DNA from 2 places in the Candidatus Rhodoblastus alkanivorans genome. Region 1 is predicted to be linked to the other one. Evidence: predicted binding sites of a transcription regulator. Region 1 holds the regulator's gene; the other holds the start of a gene.
What was found. The regulator LexA, encoded in region 1, represses DNA repair genes until DNA is damaged. The targets are predictions, from matches to a motif close to TGTTCNNNNTGTGTTCNG.
Positions count from the first base shown of each region.

Region 2: a site for LexA is predicted at 1,401-1,418, ahead of K2U94_RS15290 (ImuA family protein). Genes of this name have one in related genera too.

Region 1 is NZ_JAIVFP010000001.1:2,233,556-2,247,922, reverse strand. Features, by position in the region: gene K2U94_RS10565 (hypothetical protein) at 1-723, opposite strand, end outside; gene K2U94_RS10560 (helix-turn-helix domain-containing protein) at 1,019-1,471, shown strand; gene lexA (transcriptional repressor LexA) at 1,835-2,539, shown strand; gene cynS (cyanase) at 2,784-3,272, shown strand; gene K2U94_RS10545 (ComEC/Rec2 family competence protein) at 3,282-5,546, opposite strand; gene gltX (glutamate--tRNA ligase) at 5,661-7,109, shown strand; gene gltA (citrate synthase) at 7,258-8,544, shown strand; gene K2U94_RS10530 (hypothetical protein) at 8,589-9,086, shown strand; gene lpxB (lipid-A-disaccharide synthase) at 9,176-10,306, opposite strand; gene K2U94_RS20635 (LpxI family protein) at 10,303-11,148, opposite strand; gene lpxA (acyl-ACP--UDP-N-acetylglucosamine O-acyltransferase) at 11,145-11,945, opposite strand; gene fabZ (3-hydroxyacyl-ACP dehydratase FabZ) at 11,949-12,425, opposite strand; gene lpxD (UDP-3-O-(3-hydroxymyristoyl)glucosamine N-acyltransferase) at 12,558-13,604, opposite strand; gene bamA (outer membrane protein assembly factor BamA) at 13,810-14,367, opposite strand, start outside.
Region 2 is NZ_JAIVFP010000001.1:3,286,072-3,300,438, reverse strand. Features, by position in the region: gene K2U94_RS15305 (glycoside hydrolase family 19 protein) at 1-26, shown strand, start outside; gene K2U94_RS15300 (hypothetical protein) at 101-700, shown strand; gene K2U94_RS15295 (hypothetical protein) at 820-1,230, shown strand; gene K2U94_RS15290 (ImuA family protein) at 1,431-2,297, shown strand; gene K2U94_RS15285 (Y-family DNA polymerase) at 2,215-3,753, shown strand; gene K2U94_RS15280 (error-prone DNA polymerase) at 3,750-6,992, shown strand; tRNA gene K2U94_RS15275 (tRNA-Leu) at 7,052-7,136, shown strand; gene K2U94_RS15270 (DUF2321 domain-containing protein) at 7,184-7,675, shown strand; gene K2U94_RS15265 (DnaJ C-terminal domain-containing protein) at 7,740-8,723, opposite strand; gene K2U94_RS15260 (RT0821/Lpp0805 family surface protein) at 8,785-9,321, opposite strand; gene pdxH (pyridoxamine 5'-phosphate oxidase) at 9,394-10,008, shown strand; gene K2U94_RS15250 (NUDIX hydrolase) at 10,005-10,451, shown strand; gene K2U94_RS15245 (TIGR02301 family protein) at 10,448-11,077, shown strand; gene K2U94_RS15240 (hypothetical protein) at 11,176-11,433, shown strand; partial or broken gene K2U94_RS15235 (IS110 family RNA-guided transposase) at 11,553-12,600, shown strand; gene K2U94_RS15230 (hypothetical protein) at 12,961-13,830, opposite strand; gene fabI (enoyl-ACP reductase FabI) at 14,083-14,367, shown strand, end outside.

The sequences.
Region 1 (14,367 bases):
CTTGATGAAATTGTCGGGCAACGCGCAAATGTCGGCCGATGCTTGAAAGCCGGCGGCGCGGCTAAGCTCTATGAGTTTCCGCTCAGCCATCAGGCGGATGTGGCCGAAGGAAGCCAGGTTCTTGTGCTCTCCCCGGATGTAAAGCCGCAATTCAGAGGCGATGCGTTTCTTGACTTCATCGTCAAAAGGAACGGAGCTGTCCCATTTTTGGGTTAGGATGACACGCTTTTGGCCTGCGTCCGAACGCTTTCGCCGCGCCAAACCGGCTTCAGCTTGGTCTTCATGGCGTTTGACCCAACGCATGATCGTGGCGACGGAAACATATTCCATCCGGCCGGTGCGCGGGTTAAGGAGTCGTCGTTGCGCCTCTTCGCGTGCCGCTTTCGCCCTCCCTTCCGACCCCTTAGGATGGGTAACAACCCGCATGACCAGGTCGTAGCGAATGTCGCGCTCTATTCGCGTAATGTCGCCGGGCGCTGGAGCTGCAACCGCGGTTGAAACACGCTTTAAACGCTCTTGAATGTAGGCGGGCAGGCTATCGACTTTGACTTCGTATTGACGCCCGCCGCGGCCGCCGCGCCCGGCGACTTCCCGGACAACCAAGCGCGCGCCGTTCCAAGTCGCCGACGGGTTCTTGCTGGCCCGCATGATGGCGCGTTCAATCGCCCGGCTCGATATGGCTGCTGCGTCGGCGATGACGGCGATGGGAAGGAAGTCCCTCACGCTACTTTCTCGGGGAACAGTTCTGCAAGGAGACGCTGACGAAGTTCGTCCGCACGTCGGCTGTGGCGTGCTCCTTTCAACGCCTTTTCCGCGGTTTGCCTGTTAACGCCGGCTGCATTACACCAAGCATTGAGGCTGGAATTTCGCGCGACTAATGCCGCGCGGACGGTCTGATACAGATCGTCTGACCCGGCAATTGTAATTACGAGAGGGAGGGTGCGAACGATTTTGGGCATTGCGCCGCCTAATGTCTTATTTCGGTGCATTTTGTTCAGAATAACGCACATTTCGGTATATGGCAAGCGACTACGACGATGCCAGACTGGCGGAGGCGCTACGCGCCGTGATAAAGAAAAAGCGAGTCTCAATGAAACTAATTTCGGAGAAATTAGGGATTTCGTATCGCACTGTTCAGAATTACATAAATGGTGAAAACCGTATTCCTGCCGATTTTTTCTTGCGTCTGGCACATTTGTTGCGCATAGACGCGGACTATTTTATATATGGCGACTTTCGACCGCACCATTCCGATCTTTATGACGCTGTTTGCGGATCGCTTATTGAGCTTGGCCTTATGCCATCTTTGGGGCCTGAGACGCCTCAGCACGAGCGCGAAAAGGCATTAACACTGGCGGCCCGAATGACAGCCGATTTGGAGGCCCGATATGATCGCTTTCGGGCAGAAGGCGCGTTCGGTCCCTTCGTCTCGCACCTTTCGTTTGGGCGCCGCGAAACCAAGACCGGTTGATGTTCGGCAAAATGTTCGCCAATCGTGGGATTTGGCGTAGCATGTTCGCCAATCCTTTTTGAAAATGTATAGAAAAATCAACAGCATCGCACATACGGAAAATCAGCCGAGTGTTCGCCAATCCGGTTTGGCGAACACTACACACCTACAAGGTTGTTATTAAAGAGATTTTCGAGTCCCGGCGTGCAATTACCGAATTCCGGGATTTGCAATTAATTTTACGCGCTCCAGCAGCAACCATCTCACATCTTTTCGATTGCAGAACCAAGCGCGAACATCTATCTTCCGTTCATGATTTGTATTGGCGTGATTCTGAAGCGCCAAAGCAACGCCGGATGCGGCAAGATTAGACAGGGCGCGGCCATGCTGACCAGGAAACAAAGCGAATTGCTTCGTTATATTCATGAGCGCCTGAAAGAGACCGGCGTGCCTCCATCCTTCGACGAAATGAAGGACGCGCTCGACCTGCGCTCGAAGTCCGGCATTCATCGCCTCATCATGGCGCTGGAGGAGCGCGGCTTCATCCGGCGCCTGCCAAATCGCGCCCGGGCGCTGGAAGTTTTGCGGCTGCCCGAGTCGTCAACCCCGGCGGCGCCGCGCGGCGGACGTTTCGCGCCAAGCGTCATCGAAGGCAATCTCGGCAAGACCCGGCCAGTCGTCGCGGGCGACCCCTCCGATTCGAGCCAGAACGTCGCCATCCCCGTCATGGGCCGCATCGCGGCCGGCACGCCGATATCGGCGCTGCAAACACGGTCCCACAGCATCGCCCTCCCCCCGGACCTGTTGTCCAACGGCGAACATTACGCGCTCGAAGTCCGGGGCGATTCGATGATCGAGGCCGGCATTCTCGACGGCGACACGGTGGTCATCAAGAAGCAGGAATCCGCCGAGTCGGGTGAAATCGTGGTCGCCTTGATCGACGACGAGGAGGCGACCTTGAAGCGCTTGCGCAAGCGCGGCGCCTCGATCGCGCTGGAAGCCGCCAATCCGGCCTATGAAACGCGGATCTTTGGGCCGGACCGGGTCCGCATCCAGGGCAAGCTGGTGAGCCTCGTGCGCAAATATTGAGCGGAGTTTTCGCGGACGACGGGAAAAGCGACGAAGAAACTCATGCATTATTTCAATATGTTAGATGGTTAATTGTTTCCCGTCGCGCCTTTAGCTCACGGTCGCAGTGACAGCCGGAAGGGTCGCTGCGCTGAATTTCTGGCGTTATTCCATGGACAAATTTTGAGCTCAGTTCTCTGGCGGGCCGGGGAATTGACGCTTAACCTCTGTGAAGGCGTTTTGTCCCTGGCAAAGGAGTATGCGCATGACCCGCGATCAACTCACCGAACGCATTCTCGACATCAAGCGCGAAAAACGCCTGACATGGCAGCAGATCGTCGAAGCGACCGGCGAAATGGCGGATGTGCTGATCGTCGGCGCGCTGCTCGGCCAGATGCGCCTTCCCGAGGCGCTCGCGGCCAAGTCTGCCGCTTTTCTCGGCCTGACCAAGTCGGAAGAGCGGATGCTGACCGAGGTTCCGATGCGCGGCCAGAATTCGCCGATGCCGCCGACCGACCCCCTGCTCTATCGCTTTTACGAACTGCTCATGGTCAATGGACCGGCGATGAAGGAACTGATCCAGGAGGAATTCGGCGACGGCATCATGTCGGCGATCGATTTCGACATGGCGATCGAGCGCCAGCCCGACCCCAAGGGCGACCGGGTCAAGATTTCCATGTCCGGCAAATTCCTGCCCTACAAATATTACGGCGCCGGCCCCGGCGTGCCGCCGAATGGCGCCAAGAACGGATAATCAATCCCGCTATTCCCGCGAATCGTCCTTCGTCGCGGGCGACTCCGGCGCGGCGGCGGGACGCAATGGCGCAAGCGCCCGGCGGCGCGGCGCGCGTGACCAGGGGCGATCCTCGCCTGGCGCGCGGGTTGTGCGCCATTCCATGCCTTTCGGGCCGAAAGCCAGTGTCACCGCCCCGGTTTCCCGGAGCTTGCGGCGGTCGAGCAGAATTTTTGGCGTGCAATAGCTCGGCGCATAGAGCGGCGAAATGACGACCTGCGCCCGGGCGCAATCCTCATGGAAGGCTTCGCCGTCGAGCACCAGGGCCGCCGCTTCGCCATTGCGCATTACGCCGACGCAACCGAGCGTGTCGCAACGGCCGGCGGCTTCGGCTTCGGACGCCGGGCGCAGGTCGGCGTCGGCGCGCAGCCATTGTTCGGCGGCAAAGGAATCGCGCCTTTTGCCGAGAAGCGCGAGGCGCCCTCCGGCGTCGCGCAAAGCCGCATATTCCCCGGTCGGCGCCACGGCGAGATCGAAGCGCTGTCCGCTCGCCGCCCCCAACAGGCCCAGGCCGACCAGCGGCAGCGCCGTAAGCTTCATCAGCCGCGTCCGCCACAAGACGGCGGAGAGAACCGCGAGCGTCAGGCAGGCGATCGACCAGGGCGCGAAAGCCGGCAGGGCGATAGTCGCGCCCGGCGCCGACCCGATCCAACGCGCGATCGTCATGATCATGCCGACGCCCGCGCCGAGATAGGACCAAACCAAACCGTCCGCGCCGAAAGGCGCGAGCAACGCGCCGAGCAACGCCGCCGGCACCGCGAAAAGCTCGATCATCGCGAGCGTCAGCGGATTGCCGATGAGCACATAGGGATTCAATTCATGAAAGTCATAGGCCATGAAAGAGGCCGTCGCGGAGGTCGCGCAGAAGGTGGCGGCCAGTGCGCCGAACACGCGCAGGCGGCTGATTTCCCCCATATGGTCGGCGAGCCCCCGCGCTTCGCGCTCGGCCTCGGTCCCGACCGCCTTGGGCGCGGGATTTGGCCTCCCGCTCGCCGCGCCGCGCGATTCGTAAACCGCAATCAGCGCGGCGACGGCCGCGAAGGATAGCTGGAAACTCGCGCCAAGCAGCGCCTCCGGCTCCCAAGCGATCACCGCCAGCGCCGCGAAAGCGAGATTGCGCATGGAAAGCGCCGGCCGTTCGGCGATGACCGCGCCGAGCAGAATCAGGGTCATGAACAAAGCGCGTTCCGAGCCGACGCGCGAGCCGGTGAACAGGCCATAGGCCAGCGCCCCGAGCATGGCGAGCGCGGCCGACCATTTCTTGATCGGATAGTTCAGCGCGAGAGCGGGGAAGAGCGCCAGAAAACCGCGAAAGCCGACGAAGAAGATGCCCGCGACCAGGGTCATCTGGACGCCGGAAATGGTGATGATATGAAAAATCCCCGCCTTGGCGATGGTTTCCCGCGCCGCTTCCGAAAGGAGGTCGCGCTTGCCGGTGACCATCGCGGCGGCGATCGCGCCATTGTCGCCGCCTATGCGATCATAGACCCTCAACGCCAGCGCGTTGCGCGCGCGGTCCACCGCCGCATAGAGGCGCGGCCGCCAGTCCGCCGTCCGGGGCGCGGGAAGAGCCTCCGCCTTGCCCAGCACATTGCCGACGGCGCCGATGCGCTGAAAATAAGCGTCGCGCGCAAAATCATAGCCGCCCGGCAGCGCCGCGCGCGCCGGCGGCAGCAGCCGCGCCTTGATGGTCAGGAAATCTCCCGCGGCGAAAGCAGGAACGCCGCGCATGGTCAAGCGCACGCGATAAGGCGTCTGCTCCGGCGCGAGACGCTCGGCCTCGGTGACGCGCAGCAGGAAACGCGCGCCCTGGGGCCGGAAATCGACCTCTTCGACGAAGCCGGCAAGCTCACCGATGTAAATGCGATCCAGCACTGGCGCATCCACCCGCGCCGCGCGCCAGCCACCGGAGAACTCGCCCGCGGCCAGCGCCGCGAGGATGACAAACACGGCCGAAAGCGTACGCTGCTCGTGCGCAAGAAAAGCCAGCGCAGCAAACAGAACCGCCGTCGCCCCGACGACCCAAAGAACCGGCTCGGTCGGCGCGACGAGATAATAGATCGCGCCGGCGCCCGCCGCCGCCGGCAACCACAGGAAAGGCCGGCGCAGATCCCATTCCTGCTCCAAAGCGGCGGCAAAATACAGGCGCAGGGCGGCGAGCGCGGCGCCGGGCGAGAGGCGCAGCGCCGCAAGGCTACCAACCCTGTCCGTCAGCCCCTTGGGAGCGGACGCCATGCGATTGCCCCTTTTTCTGGCGACGAAGCCCATGCTACACGAACGCGCTGCGGCAAGACCACTCCCTTGGCCTCTCCCTCGGCCATTCCCCGCGCCGCCTCAGGTTTCATCGCAATGTCTCATTCCGTCGTCACGCGTTTCGCACCCTCGCCCACTGGCTATCTCCACATCGGCGGCGCGCGCACCGCTCTCTTCAACTGGCTCCTCGCCCGCCAGACCGGCGGCAGGATGCTGCTGCGAATCGAGGATACCGACCGCGAACGCTCGACAGATTCGGCGATCGCCGCGATCATCGACGGGATGAAATGGCTCGGCCTCGACTGGGATGGCGAGACCATCTACCAGTTCGCGCGCGCGGGACGCCATCGCGAGGTCGCCGAGGAAATGCTCGCCAGGGGCGCGGCCTATAAATGCTACGCGACGCCGGAAGAGCTCGACGAGATGCGCGAACTCGCACGCAAGGAGGGCCGCCCGCCGCGCTATGATGGGCGCTGGCGCGACCTCGGCGGCACCGAAGCCGAAAGCGACGCGATCGCGCAAGGCCGCAAGCCGGTGGTCCGCCTCAAGGCGCCGCGCGAGGGCGAAACGATCATCGAGGACAAGGTCCAGGGAATTGTCACCTTCCCCAACAAGGACCTCGACGACCTCATCCTGCTGCGCTCCGACGGCACGCCGACCTATATGCTCGCGGTGGTGGTGGACGACCACGACATGGGCGTGACCCAGATCATCCGCGGCGACGACCATCTGACCAACGCCGCGCGCCAGACCCACATCTATCAGGCGATGGGCTGGGACATTCCCGCCTTCGCCCATATCCCCCTCATTCACGGGCCAGACGGCGCGAAAATGTCCAAGCGCCACGGCGCCCTCGGCGTGGACGCCTATCGCGCCTTGGGCTATCTGCCGGAAGCCCTGCGCAATTATCTGGCCCGTCTCGGCTGGAGCCAGGGCGACCGCGAGTTTTTCTCGACCGACGAGCTGACCGAGGCCTTTTCGCTCGCCCAGGTGCATCGCTCGCCCGCGCGGTTCGACTATGCGAAGCTCGAAAACATGAACGGCCATTACATGCGGGCTATGGACGATTCCGCTTTGCTGGCGCAGTTCATCGTCGCCCTGCCCTATCTGCCCAATGGCGAGGAGATTGTGGCGAAGCTCGACGACGCCAAGCGAGCGCAGCTCGCCAAGGCCATGCCGGGCCTGAAGGAGCGCGCCAAGACCCTGATCGAGCTGGCGGACGGCGCGCGCTTCCTCTTCGCCGAGCGTCCGCTCGAATATGACGAAAAGGCGCGTTCCCTGCTCAATGAGGCCGGTCGCGCCCATCTGGCCGCGCTCGCGCCGAAGCTCGCCGCGCTGCCGGAATGGACGGCGCCGGCCGCCGAAGCGGCGGTGCGCGCCTATGTAGGAGAAACGGGAGCCAAGCTCGGCCAGGTCGCGCAACCCCTGCGCGCCGCGCTCACCGGCCGCGCGACGTCGCCGGGCATTTTCGATGTCCTGGAGACGCTTGGCTGCGACGAAAGTCTTGGCCGGATCACCGACGCCGCAGGCGCCTCTATCGTTTAAGATGCTGTCATCTTGAACCTGCCCGGACAATAAGCTACTCATTCGCAGTGCACAATATTAACGCGATTTTGCCGCTTTGCGTCCCGCGAATAGTGTTGCGGGGACGCGGCGGCGCGCCGTTTGCGGCGTCAGCGAAAAGGCGAACCTCATGAGCGAAACGGGTAAGTTTACATTCGGCGACAAGACCGTCGAAATGCCGATCAAGCACGGCTCGATCGGCCCGGCGGTCACCGATATCGCCAAGCTGTACAGCCAGACCGGCATGTTCACTTACGACCCCGGCTTCACTTCGACCGCAAGCTGCGAATCCAAGATCACCTATATCGACGGCGACGAGGGTGTCCTTCTCTACCGCGGCTATCCGATCGAACAACTCGCCGAGCACGGCGACTTCCTCGAAACCTGCTATGTCTTGCTTTATGGCGAATTGCCGACGGCCAAGCAGAAGGCGGATTTCGACTATCGCATAACGCGCCACACCATGGTTCACGAGCAGATGGCGCGCTTCTTCTCCGGCTTCCGCCGCGACGCCCATCCGATGGCGGTCATGGTGGCTTCGGTCGGCGCGCTCTCGGCCTTCTATCACGACTCGACCGACATTTCCGACCCGCAGCAGCGGGTGATCGCGACCATGCGCATCATCGCCAAGATGCCGACGCTGGCCGCCATGGCCTATAAGTACAGCATCGGCCAGCCCTTCATCTATCCGAAGAACGACCTCGACTATACGTCGAACTTCCTGCGCATGTGCTTTGCCGTTCCTTGCGAGGAATATAAGGTCAATCCGATCGTCTCTCGCGCGCTCGACCGTATCTTCATCCTGCACGCCGACCACGAGCAAAACGCCTCGACCTCGACTGTCCGTCTCGCCGGTTCCTCGGGCGCCAATCCCTTCGCCTGCATCGCCGCCGGCATCGCCTGCCTGTGGGGCCCGGCCCATGGCGGCGCCAACGAGGCGGCGCTGAAGATGCTGACGGAAATCGGCTCGGTCGAGAATATTCCGAAATATATCGCCAAGGCCAAGGACAAGAACGATCCCTTCCGCCTCATGGGCTTCGGTCATCGCGTGTACAAGAATTACGATCCGCGCGCCAAGATCATGGCCAAGACCTGCCATGAAGTCCTCAACGATCTCGGCATCAAGGACGATCCTTTGCTCGATGTCGCGGTCGAACTGGAGCGCATCGCGCTTCACGACGACTATTTCATCGAGAAGAAGCTTTATCCGAACATCGACTTCTATTCCGGCATCACGCTGAAGGCGATGGGCTTCCCGGTTTCCATGTTCACGGTGCTGTTCGCGCTCGCCCGCACGGTCGGCTGGATCGCCCAGTGGAAGGAAATGATCGAGGACCCGAGCCAGAAGATCGGCCGTCCGCGCCAGCTCTATACCGGCGAACCCAGCCGCGACTATGTGATGATGGGGTCGCGTTGAGTTCTTCCCGCTTTAACCGCGGCGCGGCTTGCCGCGCCGCCGGCTTGGCTGCGCTCCTCTGGCTTGGCCAGGGGAGCGCTCAAGTCTTCGCGCAAGCCAACTCGCTGGAGGAAGGCGGCCTCGTCGAACAGAGCGGCGACCCCACGCCCATCAACGACAAGGCTTTCGATTGCGGGGTCTTCCGCCGTCTCATCGCGGCGGCGCCCGATGGCTTCAAGGCCTTGCGCGGGCCGACGCAGAAAGAAGGCGAGGCGGTGACGACCTATGGCGTGACCGAGAATCTGTTCGGGGCCTGCCAGATCATCGACAAGAAAAAGATCGGCGAGATCATTTATTCCTGTCAGGCTGGCAAGATCGATCTGGCTGACATCAAGGCGACCGTCGAGGCTTGCCTCGGCCAAAACGCCTTCGGCTATGCGGGAAACGAAAATCCGCATACGCCTTTCTTGAAATACGAGCCGCGACTTGGCGACGCCAGGGCGCGTGTTCTGGTGCTGAAGACTTTCGGCAAGCAAACGCTGGCGATCATGAATATGCGTTAAGCCTTTTCGTGCTTCGCCGTCATTGCGATCCATGGGACGCACCTACCGCGCCCATGCATCGCAATGATGTTTTCAATTTATTTTCAAAACTATAAACGAATTATCTGACAAATCGCTTCCGCCGCCTTTTCGCTCGGGCGCTTGCCGTCCGTGATCGCGAGCCGGTCCTCGATCCGGCCCATCGCCTCGATCTGGCGGCGCCGCTCGGACCCGTCGTCGAGGATTTCCGCGAGGCGTTCGGCCAGCCACGGCCCGTTGGCCTCGTCCTGAAGCAATTCCGGGAAGGCCTTTTCGCCCAGAATGATGTTCGGCTGCGCCACCATGCTCACCTGGATCAGGCGGCGCGCGAAAAACTCCTCGATCTTGGGAACTCTATAGGCGACGATCGTCGGCGTCCGCGACAAGGCGAGTTCGAGAGTGACTGTCCCCGAGGCCGCCAAGGCCGCGCGCGCGGCCCGAAAGGCGGCATATTTCTCGTCATCGCCCACGACGACGCGCGGCTTGACGCGCCACTGCGCGATCATCTCCCCCACCCGCGCCGCCAAGCCGCGAGAGGTCGGCAGAACATAGTCCAGGCCGGGATACGCCGCGTCCAGTCGGGCGATGGCGTCGCCGAAGGCGTCGCCCATGCGCTGGACGACCGAGGCGCGCGATCCGGGCAGCACAAGAATCGGCCCCTTCTTCTTGGCCTCGTCATCGCCCCGCAGCGCGTCCCGCCGCTCGATCAAAGGATGGCCGATATAGACGCAGCGCGGGCCGCCGAGCCGCACGTGAACCTCGGGTTCGAAAGGAAAGATCGCCAGAATCAGATCGACATAGGCGCGCATTTTTTTCGCCCGCCCCGGCCGCCACGCCCAGACCGTCGGCCCGACATAATTGACGATCTTCATGTTGGGCAGGATTTTGCGCACCCGCCGCGCCACGCGATGGTTGAAATCCGGGCTGTCGATCAGGACCAGAACGTCCGGCCGCGCAGCGATCACGGCGCGGGCCGTCTGGTCGATCCGCCGCAGCACATTGCGCAGATTGGCGAGCACCGGCAGCACGCCCATCAGCGAAATCTCATGCATCGGAAACAGGCTGACGAAATTCTCGGACGTCATGGCGTCGCCGCCGACGCCCATGATCTCGACGCCAGGAACCCGTTCCCGCAAGGCGCGGATCAGGCCCTGCCCGAGCAAATCGCCCGAGGGCTCACCCGCGATCACGAAAATTTTCAAACCTGCGTCTCCCGCGAAAAACCGTAAAGAAACAGGCCGGCTTTTTCCGCCTGCGCCGCCACCGCCGCGCGGTCGAGAATCAGCACCCTGCCCGCTTCGACCGCAATGCCCATCAGCCCGGCCTTCGCCGCCGAGGCCACCGTCTCGGGCCCCATGGCCGGCAGATCGACGCGCAAATCCTGACCCTTTTTCGGCGCCTTGATCAGCATTCCGGCGGGTCCCTTCGCCCGCCAGCGTCCCTTTTCGCGTAATTCGGCGACCCGCAGCAGCATGGCGTCAGTGCCTTCGGCGGCTTCGAGCGCGACAATCCGGCGTTTTGCAAGCACGAGGGCCTGGCCGCAGTCGAAGGCCGAGAGCGCTGCGAGGCAGTCATGGCCGAAGGCGAGGTCTTCCGCCATCTCGGCGGGAAAGGCGAGCCGGTTCATTTCGCCCGGGGCGGCGACCAGTTCCGGCGCCAGGGTCTCGACGCCAATCACGCGCAGGCCCTCGCTCTCGAACAGCTTTATGACACCCTTGAGCGCATGATCGTCGCCGCCTTTCAACAACCGGAAAATGTCCGGCAGGCGCTTGATTGCGCCCCAATCGGGACGAAGATCGGCGAATTCGGGTCGGCCGAGACCGCCGATGAAACAGATGTCCTTGATCCCGCGCGCCTCGATCTCGCGCAAGGCCGCGCCAAGCTGGCCGACGCCGAGCCAGACATGGGGGAAATTCGCGACTCCTTCGCTCGCTATGCCCTTGAGGGCGAGAAGGAAGACCTCCTGCCCGCGAACCTCCGCGGCGCGCGCTGCGACAAGGGGAAACTGGCCCGCGCCGCAGATGAGCGCGACCTTTCCACTCACAGCGCGACGCGCTCCAATTCCGGCATGCACAGGGCGCGATCGCCGCCCGAGCGGATGAAGTCGACGATCATCATGACCTCGGCGTTCTCGGAGAATTCCTCGGCGACGTCCTCGACGCGCTCCTTCAGCGTGCCTTCCGCCGCGAACAAGGCGCGATAGGCGCGGCGCAGGTCATGGATCGCGTCGCGCCCGAAATTGCGGCGTTTCAGCCCGACCAGATTGAGGCCCATCAGGAAGCCGCGGCTGCCGAACGCCAATCCGAAAGGGATGAGATCGGCGCCGATGCCGGTCATGCCGCTGACGAAGGCGTGCGCGCCAACCCGCGCATATTGCACGATGGCCGAACCGCCGCCGCAGATCACCCAGTCGTCGATGGTGACATGGCCGGCGATCATGACATTGTTGGAAAAGACGCAATCGTTGCCGATGCGGCTGTCATGCCCGACATGGGAATTGGCGAGAAAAAAGCAGCGATCGCCGATCACGGTTGCCGCCCGGCCCGCGGCGGTGCCCGGATTCATGGTGACGCCCTCGCGGATCACGCAATCCTCGCCAACCGACAGAATCGTGTCCTCGCCGCGATATTTGAGGTCCTGCGGCTCATAGCCGATCGACGCGAAAGGATAGATGGTTGTTCTCGGACCAATCGTCGTGTGGCCGTTGACGACCGCATGGGATTTCAGCACCACGCCGTCGCCGAGCGTCACCTTGGGACCGATATGGCAGAAGGGGCCGATTTCGACGCCGTCACCCAGTTTTGCGCCGTCCTCGACGAGGGAGGTGGGATGGATGGCCATGGATCAGCCCTGCTTGTCTGTGTCGGTGATGATCATGGCGCTGATCTCGGCCTCAGCGACCAAAGCGCCGTCAACCATCGCCTTGCCCTCATACCACCAGATGTTTCGGCGCTGATTGATGCGCTTCATGTGGAATTCCACCCGATCCCCCGGCACGACCGGCTTGCGGAATTTCGCCTTGTCGATCGTCATGAAATAGACCAGGGGCGGCTTGGCCCCGCCGAGCTTGGCGTTGACGCAGAGCGCGCCCGCCGTCTGGGCCATGCCCTCGATCAGCAGCACGCCGGGAAAAACCGGCCGATCCGGAAAATGGCCGGTGAATTGCGGCTCGTTGACAGTGACATTCTTGATGCCGACGCCAAATTCGTCCCCGTGCGCCTGAACGATGCGGTCCACCAGGAGAAAAGGATAGCGATGCGGCAATAATTGCATCAGCCTCTGAATATCGATCGTTTCCAAGGTCTCGACCTGATCCGACATATTCCGTTCCACAATCATCGAATGTTAGGCGTTAACAGCCCGCATTAACGACACATTGGCGCCGAAGGCCAGACCCAAAATCGCTTTTGGGCTGGCGCAGCGCGCTCTGACTGCGCCAAAAGCTCGTTGGCTTCAATCATCCCGCCCCTTTCGCCTGACCATGCGATCGAGCGCGGCGACGCCCTTCAACCAGAGGCGCGCGTCACGCGCCGGCGAACCGCCCATTTTGGCTCCCGGCGCGACATCGGCCATGACGCCGGACTGCGCGGCGATCTGCGCACCCATGCCGATCTTCAAATGGCCGGTGATTCCCGCCTGACCGCCGGCGACGACGAAATCGCCGAGTTCTGTCGAACCCGAAATCCCGACCTGGCTGACGATGACGCAATGGCGGCCGACGACGACGTTGTGGGCGATCTGCACCAGATTATCGATCTTGGCGCCTTCGCCAATGATTGTGTCGCGATTGGCGCCGCGGTCGATCGTGCTGTTGGCGCCGATTTCGACATCGTCCTGAATGATGACCCGGCCGACCTGCGGCGCCTTGAGATGGCCGCGCGGGCTCATGGCGAAGCCGAAACCATCCTGGCCGATGCGAACGCCGGGATGGATGATGACACGGTCCCCGATCAGGGCGTTGGCGACGGTCGCCCCCGCTCCGACCGTGCTGCCGCGGCCGACGCGGACATGGGGGCCGATCACCGAATTGGGGCCGATCACCGCATCCGCGCCGATCTCGGCATGGGGACCGACGACCGCGCCCGGATCAACGATCACGCCCGGCTCCAGCCGCGCCAGCGGATGGACATTGGCGCCGGGCGAGACGCCATGGCTGTCGAACCAGGAACCCGGCCGCGCCGCCTCGGGATAGATTCGGGCTGTGACCATGGCGCAGGCGCGATAGGGTTCGCGCACCACCAGCGCAGCCACGCCGGCCGGCGCGCGATCGGCGTAACGCTCCGAGACGAGACAGGCCGTCGCGCGGGTTTGCGCCAGCTGATCGGCATATTTGGGATTGTCTAGAAAAACGAGATCGCCCGGGCGGGCGCGGTCGAGCGGCGCCACGTCGAAGATTTTGACGTTGAGATCGACTTCGCCGGCTGGCTTGGCGCCGGTCCATTCCACGATTTCCGCGAGGGTCGGCGCGACCGCGCGGCGAAAGAACTTCATTTCTTCCAAGAATCGCTCCCTAGAAAAGTGACGCGCCCGCTCCGCATGCCGCGGCCTGCCGCGTCGCGCGTTGATTGATCATGATCTCTCCGGAAAACCGGGGGCCACTTTTCAGGATCATGATCCGGGCGCGGGCGCGGGGAGCCCCGAAACATCGACCAAGAAGAAAGGGCGCGGCTGACTGCCGCGCCCCTTGCATTCGCGCATGAATCGCTCAGAACGTCGTGCCGCCGCTGAAGCTGAACTGCTGTTCGATGTCGTACTGCGATTTCGACAGGACGAAGGAATAATTGAAGCGGATCGGCCCCATCGGCGACGCCCAAATCAGGCCGAGGCCAACCGAGGAACGGACGATCATATTGTTGCTGCCGACGGCGATACAAGGCTGTTGCTGGACCGGCCAGCCATTGATGAAGGTGACCTTGGACGACCCGTTCGGATTGTAGTTGTTCATATAGGTGCAGGACGACGCCTGCGCCGCGGAATAGCCCAGATAGGTGCCGAAATTGGTCATGCCCTGGTAGTTCCAGAGGCTGCCCGCGTCGGCATAGACCGCACCCTTGAGGCCGATATCCTTGGGCAGGTAGGGAATCGGGAACTGGGCTTCAAGCGAAGCGCCCCAATAATCCGTGCCGCCCAGCGCGTTGCCGTTGTTATTGGTCGTCGCGTTGGTGATGTCGCGCGGGCCGATGCCGCCCGGCGCGAAGCCGCGCACCAGGCTCGGGCCGAGGTTGAAATTGTCAACCACGCGTAGCTCACTGTTGCCGGTTTT
Region 2 (14,367 bases), 1.1 Mb from region 1:
TGACCAAAGCGGCGAAGGGGGCGTGACATGCTTGTGGCGATTCAATGCGCCGTCGGTTTGATGGCCTGGGCCGAATGCCAATCTTTCTGGGATGCGGTCTATGGCCTTTGATTTTTCAACCCTCGGCCCCCTAGCGAACGCTGTCGAAAAGGCCGGCGCCCCGATCCTCGGCGCTGCTTTTCGCGCTGGCTCGACCGTTTCGACGGCCGCGCCTTTTCCACTTAATATGGTTCTGCCCGTCGTGCTGAACAGCCTGGCGGATGTGGTGGGCGGCGCGGCCGACGATCCTGCCGCACTGGCCGAGAAGATCGGCGCCGATCCGAATGCAGCGGTAAAGGTTCAGGCGATTGAGGGCAGGCACAAGGATGATCTCCAGAGCGCGCTCGATTTCGCGAAATTGCAGGCCGACCAGAACGCGGCCTATCTGGCGGTCGACATGCCGATCTGGTCGAAGATTTTCTTCGCCGGCGCTCGGCCATTGCAAATGTGGCTGACGGGCCCGCTGTTGACGCTTTATCAGATCGTAGCGGCGACCGGCTACGCCGCGCCGCTCGATCCGTCGAGCTATGCGATCATGGCGGCGCAATACGCCATGCTTGCCGGGGCGCGGACCTATGAAAAGGGCGTCGGAACGGCGTCGCCGGCTCCGCTGCTTCCCGCGCAGGTCAAGCGCATCCTGTCGCGCAAGGAAATGAAATGACGATGGAGTTGCTCGCTCCGATCTTGGTTTTGCTCCTCTTCTTCTTCCTCGCGGCGGCATAGCCGCGTTTCCTCAAAGTTGCGGACAAGAGAGCGGCGAAGCCGCCGAAAGGAATGACCATGGCTGACAGCCTCGGGCAACCGGCGCCGTCCTGGTGGAATATTGTGGCGACGGCGTTAGGCGTTCTGGGCGCTCCGGTTCTTCTGCAAAAACTGCTTGAGCATTTTTTCGGACACAAAAAGACGGATGCAGAGTCCGAGTTGATGCTCGCCCAGGCGCGCAAGACGGAAAGCGAGGCAGAAGAACTGGTCGCCGGCCGGACCGGCGAATTCGAAAAGGCAGTCAACGATCGTGTCAAGGCCGTGCTCGATTCATGGGAACGACAGGTTAATTTGCTGACGGCCCGGATACAGGCGCAACAGGATGAAATCCACGGCCTGCGTCAGGAAGTCGTCGAGTTGCGCAAGGCGCTGGACGCGACGACGCGAGAACTGCACGCCGCGCGAACGAATGCTGGTTTCGGGGTTTAGCCCCGTCTGAGATCCATCTGGCTGTACCTCATCTGCCCCGCCGTCCGGCTCACGCCGGCGGCGGGGCTTTTTTGCGTTTTGATCCGACGAAGGCGTCGAGAAACATCACGGATGTCCGATTGGCGCTCCCGAGACTCTGCTTGACTCTGGATGGATTTCGGTTTTTGTTATAGAACATAACAGGAACATTGGATTGGCCCATGCATGCGATCAATGCGTGGCGTGGCGATGCGTCGCCCCGCGCAAAGACTTTGGCCGCCTTGCGTCTGGCGCTCGCCAAAATCGAGGCGCGGCGCGAGGGCGGTTTTCGGGCCGCGTCCCTGGAGCGCTCCGAACGTTTCTCTCTGGGCGCGGCGGAGGTCGACGCCGCTCTCGGCGGCGGGTTGAAGCGCGCCGGCCTGCATGAAGTGCTGGCGCCGCGCGGCGGCGACTGGTCCGCCGCCGCCGGCTTCGGCCTCGCCCTTGCCCTGCGCGCGGCGCCGGGGCGGCCGCTGCTCTGGGCCAGGCAGGATTTTCTCGACGGCGAGACCGGGCGGCTGAACGGCGTCGGATTGGCGGAGTTTGGCGCCGATCCCGCTGGCTTATCGCTGGTGCGCGGACGCGACGCCGAGGCCGTCTTGCGCGCGGGGGTCGAAGCCGCGCGCTGCAAGGGTCTCGGCGCCGCCCTGATCGAAATTTTCGGCGCGCCGCGCGCGCTTGATCTCACCGCGACCCTGCGTTTGGCGCGATTGGCGGAATCGTCCGGCGTCACGCTTTTCCTGCTGCGGATCTGCGCCGGCGAGGCGACAAGGGCGCCGCCCAGCGCCGCCGTTTCGCGCTGGCGCGCGCGCCCGCAAAATTCCCGCGCCTTGCTTGCCAATGCGCCGGGCGCGCCGCGTTTTTTCGTCACGCTGCTGCGCCATCGCGGCGGCGCAGCCGATTGTTCCTGGCGTTTGGAGTGGCAGCGTGACCGAGGCTTCTTTCGCGAAACCGCCGAGACTTACAATGCGGCGCTATCTGGCTCTGTTCCTGCCTTTCCTGCCGACGGAGCGGTGGCGTTCCCGCCAGGCTGGCGGCGCGCCGGATGAGGCGGCGCCTTTCGCGCTGGTCGAAAAGAAAAACAATGCGCAAAGACTTTATGCGCTCAATCCCGCCGCTTTGCGCCAGGGACTTGCGCCCGGCCTGACCTTGGCGGACGCTCGCGCCCGCCTCCCACAGCTTGCCGTCGCCGAGGCCGATCGCAGAGCGGATCATGAACTCCTTCTTTCCCTGGCGGCGCATTGCGAACGCTATACGCCGCTGACGGCTCTGGACGAGCCGCATGGCCTCGTTCTCGACGTAACGGGTTGCGCTCACTTGTTCGGCGGCGAGGCCGGGCTTGCGTCCCTTACATGCAAGGATCTGGCGGCATTGGGCTTTTCCGCCCGCGCGGCTCTCGCGCAGACGCCCGATTGCGCGCGCGCTTTGGCCTGTTTTTCGGAAGGCGGCGTCTTTTCTCCTGACGAGGCGGCAGCCTCCGCCGCCCGCCTGCCGCTTGCCGCTCTGGAGCTTGACGACGATAAGCTGCTCGCCCTGAGCCGCGCCGGGTTGAAAACCATCGGCGACCTTGCCTGCCGTCCCGCGCGCGCTTTCGCAGCGCGTTTCGGCGCCGATTTTCCGCATAGAATCGAGCGCTTGCTGGGACGGGAGGATGTGCGCGTCACGCCTTTGCGTCCGCCGCCCGATTGCATGGTCGAGCGGCATTTCGCCGAGCCTCTGGCGCAAAGCGAGTCCATCGAAGCCGTTCTGATGGATCTGATCCAGGAGGCCAAAGTTTTTTTGGAGCGGCGCAGCCAGGGCGGGCGTTTATTCGAAGCGAGTTTTTTCCGCGCCGACGGTTTTGTGCGGCGGCTGTCGGTCGAAACCCTGCAGCCAACGCGCGACCCGAAAATCCTCGCCTTGCTGTTTCATGAGAAGCTCGATTCCCTGGCCGATCCGCTCGATCCTGGGTTCGGTTTCGACGCCCTGCGCCTGGCCGTGCCGCGCGCGGAAAATTTCGACTCCGCGCAAGGCGATTTCGCCGCCGCCGAAACGCAGGAAGCCGAGCGGGAACTCGGCGAATTGCTTGATCGTCTGACGACGCGTTTCGGCCGCGCGCGCGTCTTGCGCTTCATGCAGGGCGACGCCCATGAGCCGGAACGCGAAAGCCGCGCCGTCCCCGTCGCCGCGGCCGCTGCCGAAACCTGGTCCAAGCCGCGGGCGGGCGAGCCTCCGGCGCGCCCGCTCACCTTGTTCGATCCGCCCCAGCCGGTCGAGGTTCTGGCGCTCGCCCCGGACGGCCCCCCGGCGCGGTTCCGCTGGCGTCGGAAAATGCACGAGATTTTGCGCGCCGAAGGGCCGGAGCGCATTGTCCCGGATTGGTCCGTTTTCGGGATGCAGGAGCCGACCCGCGACTATTACCGTGTCGAGGATATCGAGGGCCGGCGGTTCTGGCTGTTCCGGCGTGGCCTTTACGAACGCGGCGACGACATGCCGCGCTGGTTTTTGCATGGGCTGTTCGCGTGAGCCATTACTCAGAACTTGTCTGCGCCAGCCATTATTCCTTCCTGCGCGGCGCCTCGCCGCCGGCGGAATTGATCGGCGCCGCGCTGCGCATGAATTACGGCGGGCTCGGCCTGTGCGACCATAATTCCGTGGCCGGCGTCGTGCGTGCCCTCAGCGCGCTGGAGGAATTTGCGCGTGCCGGCGGCGAGCTTTCCGCGCGCGCGAAAAAATTCAAGCTTCTCGCCGGCGCGCGCCTCGTCTTTTCCGACGGCGCTTCGGATGTCGCCGCCTATCCAGCCAATCGCGCCGGCTGGGGCCAATTGTGCCGCCTGCTCACGCTCGGAAAACGCCGCGCCAAAAAGGGCGAATGTCTTCTCGCGCTCGACGATCTCACGGCCGACGCCGGCGACCTGCTCTTGATCGTTCTCCCGATGCAGACTTTCGAAATTCTCGAACAAACCATCGCGCGTCTGCGCGCAGCCTCATGCCGCGTTCGGCTCGGCGCCAATATGCCGCGCGACGGCGCGGATCGCCGCCGTCTTTTGCGCCTGCGGGACATCGCGCGCGCACAGGGCGTCAGATTGCTGGCGCAGAACGACGCGCTCTATGCCGACCGGCAAGATCGCGCCTTGCAGGACGTGCTGACCTGTGTGCGCGAACATGTGACTCTCGCCGAGGCCGGACGGCGTCTTGAAAGCAACGCCGAGCGGCATTTGAAAGAGCCGCAGGAAATGGCGCGGCTTTTCGTCGATGCGCCGGAGGCGATCGAGGAAATCGAAAATTTTCTCAAGGAAGCGCAATTCCATTTGCGCGAACTCTCCTATGAATATCCTGACGAGCCGGTTCCCGCCGGCTGGACGCCGCAGGCCTGGCTGGAGGAACTGGTCCGCCGCGCTTTGCCGAAACGTTATCCTCAAGGCGCGCCGCAGAAGGTGCGCGACCTTCTCAATCAGGAACTGGCGCTGATCAAGAAGCTCGATTACGCGCCCTATTTCCTCACCATTCACGACATCGTCGCTTTCGCGCGCGAGAAGAATATTCTGTGCCAGGGACGCGGCTCCGCCGCCAATTCGGCGGTCTGTTATGTGCTCGGAATCACCTCCGTCGATCCCGCCGAAAACGACCTGCTTTTCGCGCGCTTCATTTCCGTGGAGCGGCGCGAGCCGCCGGATATCGATGTCGATTTCGAGCACGAGCGGCGCGAGGAGGTCATCCAGCACATCTATGAAAAATACGGCCGCGAGCGCGCCGGACTCGCGGCGGAAGTGATTTCCTATCGCCCGCGCAGCGCCTTGCGCGACATGGGCAAAGTTTTCGGGCTTTCGGAGGACATGATCGGCGCGCTCGGTTCGCTGCAATGGGGCGCCTATGGGCCGCCGCGCCTGCACAAGGAACATATCGGCGAAACCGGCCTCGATCCGGACAATCCCATCATCGAGCAGGTCCTGTTTTTCGCGCGCAAGATTCTCGGTTTTCCGCGCCATCTCTCGCAGCATGTCGGCGGATTTATCCTGACGCGCGGGCGTCTGGATTCTTTGGCGCCGATCGGCAACGCCGCCATGCCCGACCGCACATTCATCGAATGGGACAAGGACGACATCGACGCGCTCGGTCTGATGAAGGTCGATATTCTCGCGCTCGGCATGCTCACCTGCATCCGCAAGGGTTTTGATTTGCTCGCGCAACATGAAGGCCTGAGCATCGGCCTCGCCGATGTCCCGCGCGAGGACCGCGCTGTCTATGACATGTTGTGCACAGGCGATTCGATCGGCGTGTTCCAGGTCGAAAGCCGCGCGCAGATGAACATGCTGCCGCATCTGCGGCCGCGCAAATTCTACGATCTGGTGATCGAGGTCGCGATCGTGCGGCCGGGTCCAATCCAAGGCGACATGGTCCATCCCTATCTGCGCCGCCGAGCGGGGGAGGAGAAGGTCAGCTTCCCGTCGCCGGCGCCGGAACATGGCCCGCCCGACGAATTGCATCGCGTGCTCGGCAAGACGCTCGGCGTGCCTCTGTTCCAGGAACAGGCGATGAGCCTCGCCATGGTCGCCGCCAAATTCACTGAAGCAGAGGCCAATCGCCTGCGGCGCGCCATGGCGACCTTCCGGCATCTCGGAACCATCGGCGAATTCGAGACGATGATGGTCGAGCGCATGTGCGCGCGCGGCTATGCGCGCGATTTCGCCCAGCGTTGTTTCGAGCAGATCAAAGGCTTCGGCTCTTATGGCTTTCCTGAGAGCCACGCCGCCTCATTCGCCCAGCTTGTTTACGTTTCCGCCTGGCTGAAATGCCGCCATCCGGCGGTCTTCGCCTGCGCTCTTCTCAATGCGCAGCCCATGGGCTTCTATGCGCCGGCCCAGATCGTGCGCGATGCGCGCGAGCATGGCGTCGAAATTCGCCCCGTGGACATCAATCATTCGTGTTGGGACAACACGCTGGAACAGGCGGGCGACGCCTTGGCGTTGCGGCTCGGCTTTCGCCAGATCGGCGGGCTGGTCAAGGAGGAGATGGAACATCTCATCGCTGTGCGCGAAACGGGTTTTGCAACGCTCGAATCCTGCGCCGCCCGCGCCGGGCTTTCCGTCCGCAGCCTGAAAATTATCGCCGACGCCGACGCCTTCCGCTCCTGTCGCGCCTTGTCCCTGGCGCCGGAAAAAAATCTCGACCGTCGCGCGGCATTGTGGGCGGCGCGGCGTCTGCCGGGGGCAAAGCCTCTGCCGCTGTTCGCCGCGGCGAATGTCGAGGAACTGGGCGCCGAGCCAGATCCGGAACTCCCGGATTTGCGGATCGGCGAACAGGTCGTCGCCGATTATCAGACCCTGCGTCTGTCCTTGCGCGCGCATCCGATGCGCATTTTACGCCCGATCTTTGCGAGCGACCATTTTATTCGCGCCAGCGATCTTCCGTTCTGCCGCGACGGCGCCTGGAAGAAGGCGGCGGGTCTCGTTATCGTGCGGCAGCGGCCGGGCAATGGCAAAATGATCTTCATCACGCTGGAGGACGAGACCGGCGTCGTCAATGTCGCGCTTTATTCGACTTTGTTCGAACTCTATCGCAAGCCGACCATGGCTTCGCGGCTGATGGCGGTGGAGGGGCGCATCCAGAAGAGCTGGGCCGGCGTGGTCCATCTTCTGGGGCGGCGGATTTACGATCGCTCCGACGAACTCTCGCGCCTGTCGGAATCGGCGCGCGGCGATCCAGACCGCGCCCGCCACCCGCGCAATGTGCGAGTCATTCCGAAGTCGCGGGATTTTCACTGACGGAATGACGGAAATTCCGCTTGGCCGCTGCCCACGCCCGACTTTATAACAAGGCCGCTGCGGGCGTGGCGAAATTGGTAGACGCAAGGGACTTAAAATCCCTCGGCTTCGGCCGTGCCGGTTCGAGCCCGGCCGCCCGCACCATACCTTCGATGTTTCGGTCAGAAAGCTATCAAGTGGAGTATAGTTTCGTGCTGAGCGACGCCTGTTTTGATTTCCTGCAAGCATTTTCAATTGCCGCCGTGAAACTTTTTCAGGACGTGCATCATTATTCCGCACCTGCATTTTCTTCAGCATATGGACCGGAAATCGCCGCATTACGCCGAGCTTGCGCCAAATTCCAAGAACAACCTTATGACGCCGAGGCAGGGGCAGAACTCCTACGCTTAGCCAAAACAATAATGTTTTTCCACGATACACCTCCATCGAGCGAAAAGTGGGAGGCTCGTCGCCACGAAATGAAACGTTTGATACAAGTCATTCAAAATGATTTGGATGAAGCAGAGCGAGGGCTTGTCCCGCAGATTGTTTCGGAAGCGTTAACAAGTGAAGATACTACAAACAGTGCCGCAATCCGAATGAAAGGGCTTTTATCAAAGCTTACAAAAGGTGCTTACGATATAGCGATAAAAATAATTTCTGACATTGGCTCAGAAGTAATCAAGAAACCCCTTGGACTCTAAAATCCTAAAACATATATCGAAAATCCATCACAACAAAGCCCCCGGCCACACGGCCGGGGGCTTTTTATTTGCCCAATTCGCTACGCGGATTATAGGGCTTGTCGGCGCGCATCCGCCGCGCCAGCTCTTCCAACTCATGATCGGCGCTGTCCGGCAGAACGATGCGCAGGGTCACCAGCAGGTCGCCGGCGGGCTTTCCGCCCGCGGCGGGCAATCCCTTGCCACGCAGGCGAAGCGTGCGGCCTGAATTGGAATGCGGCGGCAGGGTCAGTTCGACCTTGCCGCTCAGCGTCGGCGACTCGACCTTGGCGCCGAGCACGGCTTCATAAAGCGTGATCGGCAGGTCGAGGCGCAGGTCGCGGCCGTCGATGCGGAACAGTCCATGCTTTTCGAAGCGCACGCTCACCAGGGCGTCGCCGGCCGGGCCGCCGGCCGGGCTGGGCTGGCCCTGGCCGCGCAGGCGGATCTGCTTTCCTTCCTCGATGCCGGCGGGAATATTGACTTCAAGCGTCCGGCCGCTCGGCATAAGAACCCGCGCCTTGCCCCCATGAATGGCGGTTTCGAGCGGAATGGCGGCTTCCAGCGCGATGTCGGCGCCCGCCTCGTGCGTCTGCCGTCCGCCGCCGGCGCCAGAGCGGGCGCCGCGCCCGCCGAACAAATCCGCAAAAATATCCGCGGCGTCGAAGCCTGCGCCGGCGCCGGGGGCGCCGCCGCCAAAATTGAATTCGAAATGCTGGCCGCCGCCGGGGCCGCCGCCGCGGCGGAAACCGCTGAAGCCTCCCGGGCCTGCGCCGGCGCCGAAACCTTCAAATCCGGGATGGCGCGGCTTGCCCTCGGCGTCGATCTCGCCGCGGTCGAATTGGGCGCGCTTCTTCTCGTCGCCGACAATCTCGTACGCCGTATTGATCTCGGCGAATTTTTCCTTCGCCTTGGGATCCTTCGGATTCTGGTCGGGATGATGCTGTTTGGCGAGCTTGCGGAACGCCTTTTTGACATCGGCCTGCGAGGCGCCCTTGGCGACGCCGAGAACTTGATAGGGATCGCGCATTCTCGTGATAAGCCCAATTCATCGGCGGCCCACGCGAGGCGCCGCCGCTATGTCTTGACATTTATTTGGGCGCGATTCCGGCTTCGCGCAAGAGGGAGGGACCCGGCTTCTCCGGCTGGAGTTCCGCGATCGTCCATTCCGCGTCCTTGCCGCGGCAGGCCGAGCCTTGCTCGGTCCGGGAGCCGGCGGAAGTGTCGAACCGGGCGGAGAACTTGCGGCAGATGAGATCTTTGGACGGATAAGCGAAGCCGATCGGCGTCACCTGCCCGTGGGCCTTGCTCACCGGATTGTCCCAGCGCACCGCGGCGCCATTGCCCTGGGGGTCGAGCGCGATCGCCAATGCGCCGAGCGCGCGCCGGCGGTCCTCCTCGTCGAGCGAGGCGGGGAGGGAGGCGGAGGCCGCGGCATCCGGGGCCGGGGCCGGGGCCGAGATCGAACCGGTCGGCCGGGTGTCGATGCCTTCGCCGAGCGGTGTCATGACGGCGCAGGCGGCCAGCGCCTGGCACAGGACGGCGCAGGCAATCAGGCGACGCGCGAGCGGAAAATATTGCTGCCCGGCCGACGACGATTCACTATGCTGGAGCGAGGTCAGGCGCACGCGGGCGTAATCCGGACGAAAGAGACGAGTCCAAGAGACGCGTCAAAGAGACATTTGGAAGGCCATATTCCGATGAACGCATTAACGGGGCGTAACCATAGGCCCTTGCGCGAGCCCTTCAGTCTCTTCAGGGAATGGATGGACGAGGCGGAAAAGCACGAGATCAACGATCCCAACGCCATGAGCCTGGCGACGGTGGACGCCGGGGGAAATCCCAACGTTCGCATGGTGTTGCTGAAGGGCTTCGATGAGGAGGGCTTCGTCTTCTACACCAATCGGGAGAGCGCCAAGGGGCGGGAACTGGCGGCGAATAGCTCCGCCGCGGGCGTGCTGCATTGGAAGAGCCTGCGCCGGCAGTTCCGTTTCCGAGGCCCTGTCGAATGGGTCAGTGACGCCGAATCGGACGCCTATTTCGCCAGCCGCCCGCGCGACAGCCGCATCGGCGCCTGGGCCAGCCAGCAGTCGCGGCCGCTGGAAAGCCGGTTCGCGCTGGAAAAGGCGGTCGCGGTCCAGGCCGCCAAATTCAACATTGGCCACGTCCCGCGACCGGCTTATTGGGGCGGCTATCGCATTCGTCCGGTCGAAATCGAATTCTGGACGGACAAGCCCTTCCGCCTGCACGAACGCATACGATATGTGCGTGAAAAACCCGAAGGCGATTGGATGAGCGAGGCGCTCTATCCGTGAGCTTGTCACGCCGCCATTATCCGGCGCATCCGGCTCTCGCCGTCAGCATTGCGGTCTTTCGCGAAGGCCGCGTGCTGCTGGCGAGCCGCGCCGAGGCGCCCTACCGGCGCATGTTCACCCTTCCAGGCGGGCTGGTCGAGACTGGCGAGACGGTGGAATTCGCCGCCCTGCGCGAATTGCGCGAGGAGACCGGGGTGCTGGCGCGGCTCGCCGGCTTCAACCAGGTTTTTCAGCACATTTCCCGTGACGGGACCGGCCGCGTCGAGCGGCATTATGTGATTCTTTCCTTCGTCGCGCTTTGGATCGGGGGCGAGGCGGCGCCGAGCCGCGAGGCTATCGAGGTGCTTTGGCGCGCGCCCGGCGATTACGAGGGGCTTTCACTGACCCCCGGACTGACCCATATAGTCGCCGACGCCAAACGAATCGTCGAAGGAGCGCGATGAGGGCGGATTTGCGACTGTCGCGGTCAGGCTTGCTGGTTCTGGGCCTGTGCGTAGGGGGCTTGGCCTGGGCCGCGCAATCCGGCGCGCCCGCGCGCGCGCAGTTCTTTTTTCCCTTTTTCGACAACCGGCCGACCACCAGGCCGGACATGGGCTATCGCCGCCATCGCGACGGCGGCGTGATCGAGCTTCGTCCCAAGTCGCATCGGAAGCGGCCGCGCGCCGCCGATAAGAAGCCGAAGGCTCCGAAGCTGGCGCCGGCTGCGCCGGAAAACGCGAAAGCCGTCCCCACACCCGCGCCCGCAGTCGAAGGGCCGCCGCCACCCTATGAGCCGCAATTGTTGCGCCTGTCCGAGATCATGGGCGCCTTGAGCTATTTGCAGACGCTCTGCGGCGCCTCGGACGGAAACGCCGCGCTCTGGCGCGACCAGATGGAAAATCTCATGAGCGCTGAAAACGCGGGGCCGTCGCAGCGGGAAAAACTTGCCGGCGCCTATAATCGCGGCCTGCGCGGCTACGAATATTCCTACCACGTCTGTACGCCCAACGCGCGCCTGGTCAGCGAGCGTTTCCTCGACGAGGGCGCCCGCATCGCGCATGACATATCGTCGAAATATCGTGCTAACTGATTCTCGGCCCGTCTTGACGATAAAACGAGGGGTTCCGTTAACCGTTTCTTAAGACGTAGCTCGCATTGCGTCGCCGCGCCGGGTAAGGTCTGCGCGTTATGACATCTTCTCCCGCTCCCTTCATTGAAATCGCCGGCGCCGAAGACGAGCGCCGCGCCGCGCTGGCTTTCGTTACCGAGGCCTTTGCCGAGGCGATTCTGGCAGGGCTCGAGAGCGAGAGTTTCGCCCACGCCGCTCTCTTCGCGGCCTTGCAGGAATTGGTCGAAACCTATGGCGAGGAAGCGGTAGCCGTTTTCGCCGGGCGTTTGCCCGAGCGCATTCGGGCAGGCGAATTCACGATCGCGATCAAGCACTAGATGGGGTAACGGGCCGCCGCCAATGCGGTCTGGCGGGAAGAGGTGGTCGTCCTTCAAAATGATGGTGTGAACAACGGAGTCGGGCTTTGACCTGCTCCAAACATCATTGAGGGACGACCATGGATTATTATGCTGGAATTGATGTCTCATTGGAAGCGTCGAGCGTTTGCGTGGTCGATTCTGACGGCCGGATCGTGCGCGAGGCGAAAGTGCTGAGCGAGCCTGAAATTTTGATCGCATGGTTTGGCGGGCTTGGTGTTGGGCTTTCCCGGATCGGACTGGAGGCGGGTCCGTTGTCGCAATGGCTTTACGCGGCGATGAAAAAGGCAGGCTTGGCGGTGGAGCTTTTGGAGACGCGCCATGTGCGCGACGCCTTCAAGGCGATGCCGGTCAAAACCGACCGCAAGGACGGGCGCGGGATTGCGCAATTGATGCGGCTTGGCTGGTTCCGTTCGGTTCATTGCAAGTCGATGTCGGCGCAGGAGGTTCGCGCTTTGCTGACCGCGCGCAAACTGGTCCAGTCGAAGCTGATCGACATGGAGATGAGCCTGCGCGGAATATTGCGCGGTTTTGGCCTTAAGGTCGGGGCGACGAAGCCAAACCGGTTCGGCGGCCGGATTGAGGAACTGGTCGCGGGCCATGCGACATTGGAGACCGTCGCCAGGGCGCTGCTGGCGGCGCATGAGGTTTTGCTGCGTGAGTTGAAGGGGTTTGAGAAGCGCGTGCGGACGATGGCGCGCGATGACAAGCGGGTGGCGGCTATTGATGTCGGCGCCAGGCGTCGGCGTCGTCGTGGGGCTGACCTATGTCGCGGCGATCGACGATCCCGGCCGGTTCAAGTCCTCCAAACAGGTGGGGCCGCATTTTGGACTGACGCCAAAGAAATATCAGTCCGGCGAAAAGGACATCAGCGGCCGGATCAGCAAGATCGGCGACGCCTCGGTGCGCACGGCTCTTTACGAGGCCGCTCATATTATTCTGACGCGGCCGATCAAGGGAGCGAGCACGCTGAAAAGCTGGGCGATGAAATTGGCCAGGCGGGCGGGAATGAAAAAGGCGAAGGTGGCGCTGGCGCGCAAGCTCGGCGTCATCCTGCACCGGATGTGGGTCGATGGAACCCCGTTCGCAGGCGAGCCGGCCGGCGCGCTCAGGCCTGCGTCCGCATAGGAGGATACGAGAAACAGTTTTCGGGCGGGTCGCAACACCAGCCTTCCCGAAGCGAAGTCCCTTCGCCGGGACGATGGACGAGGTCAGACCGTGGAATGCTCCGTGGCGGCAACGACCACGCGCAACTAGATTGGCCGGCCTCATCCTCATCTAATCCCATCAGGTGGCGGCCATGCGCCGACCACGGACAGAAGAGTGACCCGGCGAGAGGATAGCGCAAAACGGGATTGACTAACCGAGGCCCGTTACAGAAGCATATTCCCAAAAAGTTGCAGACTTTTTGGACAAGAATATGCGTTAAAATAATGAATTAGAGCAATCTTCCGATTCGGAACGAACGGAAAATGCACTAAAACGGCGTCAGTGAGCCGGGCTCCGCGCCGAACGGCCGGCGGGCTCGCTGAAAAACGCCGCGAGGCGCCGGAAGACGCCGCGTGGCGGCGCGGCGTGGCGGCGCGTCCCGAAGCCAGTCTCCAATGCGGCGAAATCGAGCGACAGGGGCGGGGGCTGGCGCATCAGGGGCGCGAAGGCGCCGCGCAGCCGCTCGCTCTGACGACGCCAATCCGCGACCCGGCGCGCCGCGTCGGGACGGGTGGCGAGAAAAGCGGCGATTTCCGCCCGCCGCGGCGCGCCGAGCAAATCGTCAGCGAATCGGTGCAGATCGCTCTCAATCATTGTGGCGGCGACGAGATGGGGGCGGGCGGCGCCGGCCATTTCGCCGGCCAGCCGCGCGCGCGCCACGACGAGACGAGCGAGCGCGCGTTCCGGCGTCATGTCGAGGACGATTCCCGCTTTGGCATAGTCGAGACGCTCCAGCGCGATCAAAGCGAGAATCGCGCGCAAATCGAGCGGCAGGCGCGGCAGCGCGCTCGCCTCGGGCGCCCAGGCGAAATGCGCCGCCCGCTCGCCGGCAGGCGCGAGCGGCTCGACGCGGCTTTCTCCGGCGAGGATTTCCGCCGCCTTGTCGGCGAAATGGTGGCGCGCGCGCAACGTCACCCGGCGGAACAGGGCTAGGCGCAGGTCTTTTCCCGGGGATGCGTCAAGTCCGCGCTGGCCCGCGCGCCAAAAGCCGAGCAAGGCTTCATGGACAAGATCGTCGGCGTCCTGATCGGCGCGCGCCGGCGGGACGCCATCCCGACGCGGCGAATGCGCCGGCAAAGGCAAAGCCGCCAGCAAAGCATGAGCGTAGCGTCGCAGATGCGGCGTTGCGCTGGCGATCGTTTCGCCCATGGCGGTTGCGACTCCCCTTTGCCCTGCTCGCGAATCGAACCCGACGGTCAATTAATGTTAACGACTTTTAACCGTTTCGGTTCGACTTGAACAGGGCGCGGCGGTCCGCGCCCTGACTTTCGCTGCTTCTTCAACAAAGGGGCGCCGCCAGAGCCGCTTCGCCGCCCGGCCGGCGCCTGTCAGCCGGCTCTTGCCTCCGGCGCGGGCCAAGGCTAAATGGCCCGACACGTTTTCCTGGGACAGATCATGACAATGACAGAAGCGCAAGCGGCCGCCGTGAACCTTGAGACGGGCGTCATGCGGGGCAAGCGCGGGCTTGTCATGGGCCTGGCCAACAACCGTTCGATCGCCTGGGGCATCGCCAAGGCGGCGCGACAGGCCGGGGCCGAAATCGCGCTCACCTATCAGGGCGAGCCGCTGGAGCGCCGGGTGCGGCCGCTCGCCGAGGAGCTCGACGCTTTGGTCGTCGGCGAATGCGACGTCACCGACACGGCGTCTCTCGACCGTGTCTTCGCGGAGATCGAGCGGGTCTGGGGC